3 regions of the Nocardiopsis synnemataformans genome follow, and region 3 is predicted to be linked to each of the others. Evidence: riboswitches for the same ligand, from Rfam matches in the RefSeq annotation. Region 3 holds a riboswitch; each other region holds the start of a gene.
What was found. Region 3 has a riboswitch for thiamine pyrophosphate ahead of ACSIH6_RS08840 (ECF transporter S component). Riboswitches for the same ligand answer to the same signal wherever they lie in the genome.
Positions count from the first base shown of each region.

Region 1: it holds a riboswitch for thiamine pyrophosphate, as region 3 does, so the genes downstream of both, thiO (glycine oxidase ThiO) here and ACSIH6_RS08840 (ECF transporter S component) in region 3, are expected to answer to the same signal.
Region 2: it holds a riboswitch for thiamine pyrophosphate, as region 3 does, so the genes downstream of both, thiD (bifunctional hydroxymethylpyrimidine kinase/phosphomethylpyrimidine kinase) here and ACSIH6_RS08840 (ECF transporter S component) in region 3, are expected to answer to the same signal.

Region 1 is NZ_CBDRFA010000059.1:26,358-28,612, forward strand. It holds gene thiO (glycine oxidase ThiO) at 1-819, opposite strand, end outside; TPP riboswitch at 788-899, opposite strand; gene ACSIH6_RS27735 (Rv2175c family DNA-binding protein) at 982-1,335, shown strand; gene thiE (thiamine phosphate synthase) at 1,459-2,127, shown strand; gene ACSIH6_RS27745 (ABC transporter permease) at 2,164-2,255, opposite strand, start outside.
Region 2 is NZ_CBDRFA010000004.1:140,085-142,339, forward strand. It holds gene ACSIH6_RS03440 (DedA family protein) at 1-571, shown strand, start outside; TPP riboswitch at 742-840, shown strand; gene thiD (bifunctional hydroxymethylpyrimidine kinase/phosphomethylpyrimidine kinase) at 828-1,631, shown strand; gene ACSIH6_RS03450 (alanine/glycine:cation symporter family protein) at 1,838-2,255, opposite strand, start outside.
Region 3 is NZ_CBDRFA010000011.1:118,765-121,019, forward strand. It holds gene ACSIH6_RS08835 (ABC transporter ATP-binding protein) at 1-723, opposite strand, end outside; gene ACSIH6_RS08840 (ECF transporter S component) at 726-1,343, opposite strand; TPP riboswitch at 1,451-1,558, opposite strand; gene ACSIH6_RS08845 (transglycosylase domain-containing protein) at 1,621-2,255, opposite strand, start outside.

The DNA of each region.
Region 1 (2,255 bases), on a different contig from region 3:
CCGGCTGACGAGCGGCGGCCCGCCGTCGGGCACCCGGGCGCGCAGCAGCTGGCCCTTGACCGGGCGCAGCGGCGGGACCACGGGTTCGGGGACCCCGACGGCGTTGCCCCAGCAGCCCGCGGCGAGCACCACCTGGTGCGCGGGCAGGGTCTCCCCGGCCGTGGCGCCCGCGGTCGGGGTCTCCCCGGCCAGGAGCACGCCCAGTCGGGCGCCCCCGGGGCCGGGGGAGAGGACCTCCCCGACCCGCCCGCGGACCTCGGTGACGCCCGCGCGCTCGCCCGCCGCGGCCAGGGCACGCAGCAGCCGCCGCGGGTCCACGGAGTGGTCGTCGGGCGCCAGGACGCCGCCGCGCACGGACGGGGCGAGCATGGGCTCCAGACGGCGGCACTCGCGGCCGGTGAGGCGCTCGGCGGCGATGCCCAGCCGCTGCTGGAGCGCGTGCAGTTCGGTGAGGACGGCCAGGTCGTCGCGGTCGAAGGCGACCAGGAGCGTGCCGGTGGCGCGGTGGCCCACGTCCAGGCCGCTGGCCTCCTCCAGCTCGGCGACGAAGTCCGCGTACATGCGGGCCGAGCGGATGCCCAGCTCCATGAGGGGCTCCTCACCGAACACCGCCTCGGTGGCGGGCGTGAGCATGCCCGCCGCCACGGTGGAGGCGGAGCGGGCCGGGTCGGACTCGACCAGGGTGACGCGCAGTCCGCGTTGGGCGGCGCGCCAGGCGGTGACCCGCCCGACGAGGCCGCCGCCGACCACGACGACGCGGTCGCGGTGGGAATCGTTGGAGGTGCGCACGGCTGTGGTTTCCACTCCCTTCGCCGGCATGATCCGGATCAGGTTCGTGCGGTCGGAGGCTCACAGCCTCCCTCTCAGCCGGGTCCCACCCGGCTCCCGCGGGATGTAGGGGTCTGTCCCCATTCTAGGACCCGTACCCGACGCGCCCCGTGCCGGGGGGAAGGAGGTGCGCGGATGTGGCAGATTGGTGGTGTGACACAACGCGACATCGACACGCTCATCGGCGACTGGCTGACCCTCAAGGAGGCGGCTGCGCCGCTGGGCGTGAGCCCGAACCGGATCAAGACGCTGATCCGCGAGAACCGCATGATGGGTGTGGTCCGCGACGGCGAACTGTCCATCCCCGCCGCCTTCATCGACGGTGACGACCTGGTGAAGGGCCTGCCGGGGACACTGCTACTGCTCACCGACGCGGGCTTCTCCTCCGAGGAGGCCCTGCGCTGGCTGTTCACCCCCGACGACTCCCTGCCGGGCACGCCGATCCAGGCCATGCGCGAGAACCGGGGCACCGAGGTGCGCCGCCGGGCCCAGAGCATGGCCTTCTAGTCCGCGAGCTCCAGCCCGCGACCTCGCGAGCCCGGTCGGGGTCCGGGTGGGAAACGGGGGAGGGGCGCGCCGCCGCGTCCCTCCCCCTTGGGCCCGAACGCGCCAGGGCCTAGGGTGGACTGTGTGAGGACCAGCCACGGAACCAGCCTGCGCAAGCGCCTGGACGCATCGCTTCTGTACCTGTGCACCGACGCCCGGACCGGTCGGGGCGATCTCGCCGAGTTCGCCGACGCCGCCCTGGCCGGGGGAGTGGACATCATCCAACTCCGGGACAAGGGCCTGGAGGCGCGCGAGGAGATCGCGGCCCTGGAGGTGATGAAGGAGGCGTGCGAGCGGTACGGCGCCCTGCTCGCGGTCAACGACCGCGCCGACATCGCCCGCGCAGTGCGCGCCGACGTCCTCCACCTGGGCCAGCGCGACCTGCCCGTGCCCATGGCCCGCGACATCATCGGCGCGGACCCCGTGATCGGCCGCTCCAACAACGACGTCGCCGCCGCGGCCGCCTCCGCCGAGGAGCCCGGCAGCGACTACTTCTGTGTCGGCCCGACCTGGGCGACCCCCACCAAGCCGGGCCGCCCGGCCGCCGGGCTGGAACTGGTGGAGGAGGCGGCCGCGCTGGGCACCGACCGCCCCTGGTTCGCCATCGGCGGGATCGACGCCGACAACATCGACCGCGTGCTGGACGCCGGGGCCCGCCGGGTCGTGGTCGTGCGCGCGATCACGGAGGCGGAGGACCCCCGGTCCGCCGCCTCCGGTCTGCGCCAACGCCTGGCGGCCCGCGCCGGGGACTGACCGGCGGCCGGGCACCGGACGCCCGCCGGGGGCCGCTCAGCGCCGCCCGGCCGCCCGGCGGAACAGCCACCCCGTCAGCAGCGCCGCCGCCGCGCCCAGGCCGCACAGCCACAGAGCGGCCGTCCACG
Region 2 (2,255 bases), on a different contig from region 3:
GGCGCTGTTCATCGAGACCTTCTTTCCCCCGATGCCCAGTGAGGCGGTCCTGCCCGGCGCCGGGTTCCTCGCCTACGCCGGACACATGAACGTGTGGCTCGCCATCCTGTGGGCGACGATCGGCTGCCTGGTCGGCGCGTGGGGCTTCTACGCGATCGGCGCGCTCCTGGGCCGCGACCGCACGGCCTGGCTGGTCGAGAAGACCCCGCTGCTGGAGATCGAGGACTTCTACAAGGCCGAGCGCTTCTTCACCCGCTTCGGCGGCCTCGCCGTCCTGCTGGGCCGATGCGTGCCCCTGGTCCGCAGCTTCATCTCGGTGCCCGCCGGGATCGAGCGGATGCCCCTGTTCAAGTTCTCGCTGTACACGGTCATCGGCTCCGCTGTGTGGAACACGATCTGGATCGGCCTCGGCTACGTCTTCGGCCCGGCCATCGAGCCCGTCCTGGCCCAGTGGAGCGGCGTGATCAGCAACGTCGTGGTCGTGATCATCGGCCTGCTGGTGCTGTGGTTCATCCTGGCCCGCGTCTACAAGCGGACCAAGGCCCGCCGGACCGAGGACACCTCCGCCTGAGGCACCCCCGTCGGAGGGCCCCCGCCTGAGGCTCCTCCCCCGGGACACCGTCCCCCGTGAACCCCTCCAGGGGTCCGCCCGCATCCCCGGGCGGGCCCCTTCGGTGTTCTGTGGGTATCCTGCCCGGAACGCACCGACAAGCACATACCGGCCGGGGCCGCCGACGCGGCCCCGGAGGCGCGGGGTGCTGGGACACGTTCCCGGCTGAGAGCACACCCGTCGAACCTGCCCTAGTTAGCACTAGCGAAGGAACGCCATGAGCGCGTACAACATCGTGTCCATCGCCGGCAGCGACCCCAGCGGGGGCGCGGGCGTCCAGGCCGACCTCAAGGCCTTCTCCGCGCACGGGACCTTCGGGATGACCGTGGTCACCGCGCTCACCGCCCAGTCCACGCGCGGCGTCACCGGGGTCCACCCGGTCCCGGCGCGGTTCGTCGCCCACCAGATGGACACCCTCTTCGCCGACGCCGCCGTGCACGCGGTCAAGGTGGGCATGCTGGGCACCTCGGAGGTCACCGAGGCCGTGGCCGAGGCGATCGACCGCCACGCGCTGTCGAACGTGGTGGTGGACCCGGTGATGGTCGCCAAGAGCGGGGACCGGCTGCTGGAGGCCTCGGCCGTCGACGCGCTGCGCACCAAGCTCCTGCCCCGCGCGGACCTGGTCACCCCGAACCTGCCCGAGGCCGCCGACCTGCTGGAGGAGCCCGAGGCGACCGACCTGGCGTCGATGCGCGCCCAGGCCTGGCGGCTGCTGGAGCTCGGCCCGCGCCGGGTCCTGCTCAAGGGCGGCCACCTGACCGGCGGGGAGAGCGTCGACGTCCTGGTCGCCCGGGACGCCGACCCGGTCGAGTTCCGCGCCCCGAGGGTGGCCACCCGCAACACGCACGGCACCGGTTGCACGCTGTCCTCCTCGATCGCGGCCCTGCTGCCGCAGCGGCCGGACGTGGCCGCCGCGGTGGGCGACGCCAAGGACTACCTGACCGAGGCCATCCGGCGCGCCGACGAGATCGACGCGGGCGGCGGACAGGGCCCGGTGCACCACTTCCACGCCTGGTGGTAGAAGTGCCACCCCCGAACCCGTTGACCTGCGGTGTCGTGATCAGTCGGAGTCGTCGGCGCACGTCGGGCGCACGCGGTGGAGAACCCCGAGCCCGCCGGGACCGTGGGGCCCACCGCCGGAAGGGCCGGAGGCGGGACCCGACGCCGAAGGGGGACCGGCTCCGTGCCGGTCCCCCCTCCTCGTCCCGTCCTCCTGCGGAGGCGGAGCTACTGCTTGGTCACGTCCTGCATGACCTTGTCCGGGTCCCTCCAGTCGGGGTGGGCGAAGAACTTGCGCGTCTCCGCCACGATGACCGGGGACAGCAGCAGGAGCCCGATGAGGTTGGGCAGGGCCATCAGGCCGTTGGCGATGTCGCTGAACAGCCAGACCGAGTCCAGGCTGGCGACCGCGCCCACGTAGATGACGGCGATGAACACCAGGCGGTAGGGCAGGACCAGGCGGCGGCCGCCCAGGAACACCATGCAGCGCTCGCCGTAGTAGGCCCACCCGAGCAGGGTGGTGAAGGCGAACACGGCCACCGCGACGGCCACGATGACGGCACCGGCCGGGGCGAGCGCGGGACTGATCGACCCCAGGCCCTCGGAGACCGCGTTGCTGGTCATCAGCGAGCCGTCGTCGTCGCCG
Region 3 (2,255 bases):
CCCCGGGGACCCGTCGGCGACGACGCCTCCGCCGGGCGCCACGACCACGACCCGGTCCACCAGGTCCACGACGTCGGCCACCCGGTGCTCGACCAGCACCAGGGTCGCCTCGGTCTCGGCGAGCAGGCGGGCCAGCACGCCGCGCACCAGCGCGGCCCCGGCCGGGTCGAGGTTGGCAGTGGGCTCGTCCAGCAGCAGCAGGCGGGGGCGCATCGCCAGGGCCCCGGCGATCACCAGGCGCTGCTTCTCTCCGCCCGACAGCGCGCCGGTGGGATGGCGCGGCCCGTACGGGAAGCCGACGGCCTCCAGCGCCTCGCGGACCCGGGGCCAGATGAGTTCGGGGGCCACGCCCAGGTTCTCCGGGCCGAAGGCGACGTCGTCGCCCGCGCGCGCCATCACCAGCTGCGTCTCGGGGTCCTGGCTGACCAGGCCGACCGAGCCCCGGCTCCGGTCGGCGGGCTCGCCGTCCAGGAGCAGGGTGCCCTCGCGGTCGCCGCTGATGGCGCCGTCCTCGCCGGTCAGGCCGGCCAGCGAGTGCAGCAGGGTGGACTTGCCAGCGCCGGAGGCGCCCAGCAGCAGCACGCGCTCGCCCGGCTCGATCACCAGGTCCACGCCGCGCAGCGCGTGGGTCTCGCGGCCCGAGTGCCGCCAGCCCCAGCCGGAGAGCTCCACGCGCGCGCCGGGGCCCCCGGCAGCCGCCCGTCGCCCGTTCGCGAAGGCCACGGTCAGCCCCTCGCGGACGGGAAGGGGGCCAGCGCCCCGGAACGGGCCAGGGCGGTGGTGAGCAGTCGGCCGCCCACGCCCGCGATGAGGGCGGCGCTGATCAGCACGATGACGCCGAAGGTGACCTGGTGGGACAGCGGCCAGGTCGCGTAGTAGGTGATGTTGTCGCGGATGGCGGGGGAGAACCCCGCGACCGCCGCCGCGAGCACGGCCACGCCCATGCCCCAGCGGCGGTAGCCGAAGGCGAGGAAGACCAGCTCGGGCAGGATGCCCTGGAGGGCGCCGTCGAGGACCACGAGGATCCCCCACCCGGTGCCCAGGACGGCCGAGACCGAGGCCGCGGCGATGGAGGTGAGCAGGGCCGCGCCGGGCCTTCGGATGACCAGGCCACCGAGGACGCCGGGGAGCAGCCACACGCCGTAGAGGACGGCCTGCGCGGGCGGAAAGGCCACGAACAACGGGGTCGTGGCCTCCCAGACTGGATACCACAGCCAGAAGACGACGCCGACCGCGACGCCGATGACGGCGGCCACGACGATGTCGACGGTGCGCCAGCTCCGCAGCTGGCCGAGGACGTCGCGCCAGAAACCGGTGCCCTGGGTGGTGGTGTTCCTCTTCATGCGGTGTCCCTTCGCCGGGGGATGCGAGGGCCGGGCGGCCGAGAGCGGCTCCGGGACGCGTTCCGCGTGCGCCGGGACGTCCCCGGTGCGCGGGAGACACGCCACCGGTGACGGTTCCTACGACTTCCTTCGCTGGCATGACCCAGATCAGGTGTGTAAGGGTCTGCGGCCTGGTGCCGCACTCTCAGCGCTCGCGCGCTCCCCTGTCGGTTTCCTCCAGTATGAACAAGGGGGAACTCCGGGGTGTTCCCGGGCCGCGTTTACACACATGGAGGGCTCAGTCCGAGGGCCCGGCGCCGCCCTCGGGCACCTGCGGTTGCGGGGTCGCGCCGCTCCAGGGCGCGCCGCCGTCCCCGCCCGGGGACTCGCCACCACCGCCTCCGCCACCGCCAGTACCGCTGCCGTCTCCACCGCCACCGGTACCGCCACCACCGCCAGTACTGCCACCCCCGCCACCACCGCCGGTACCGCCTCCGGTCGAGCCCTCACCGCCTCCGGTGCCGCCACCTCCACCGCCGGTACCGCCGCCTCCACCGCCACCGGTTGAGCCCTCACCACCGCCACCACCGGTACCGCCGTCTCCGCCGGTCGAACCCTCACCACCGTCACCAGTGCCACCACCACCGGCCGCGCCATCGTCATCCCCGGCACCGCCATCACCGCCGGTTCCTCCGCCGCCGCCACCGGCCGCGACGCCGCCGTCACCGGTACCACCGCCACCGCCACCGGTGTCATCGTCGTCACCGCCGCCCGACGGCTTGTCCGAGGCCTTGCCGTAGACCTTCGGCGAAGGGGCGAACTCCTCCTCCGGGAGGTCCGCCACGGCCTCGCGCATGGTGGCCTGCCAGATCGGGCCGGGCAGCGTGGCTCCGTAGACGATGCCGTAGTAGCGGTCGCCGATGGTCACGCCCT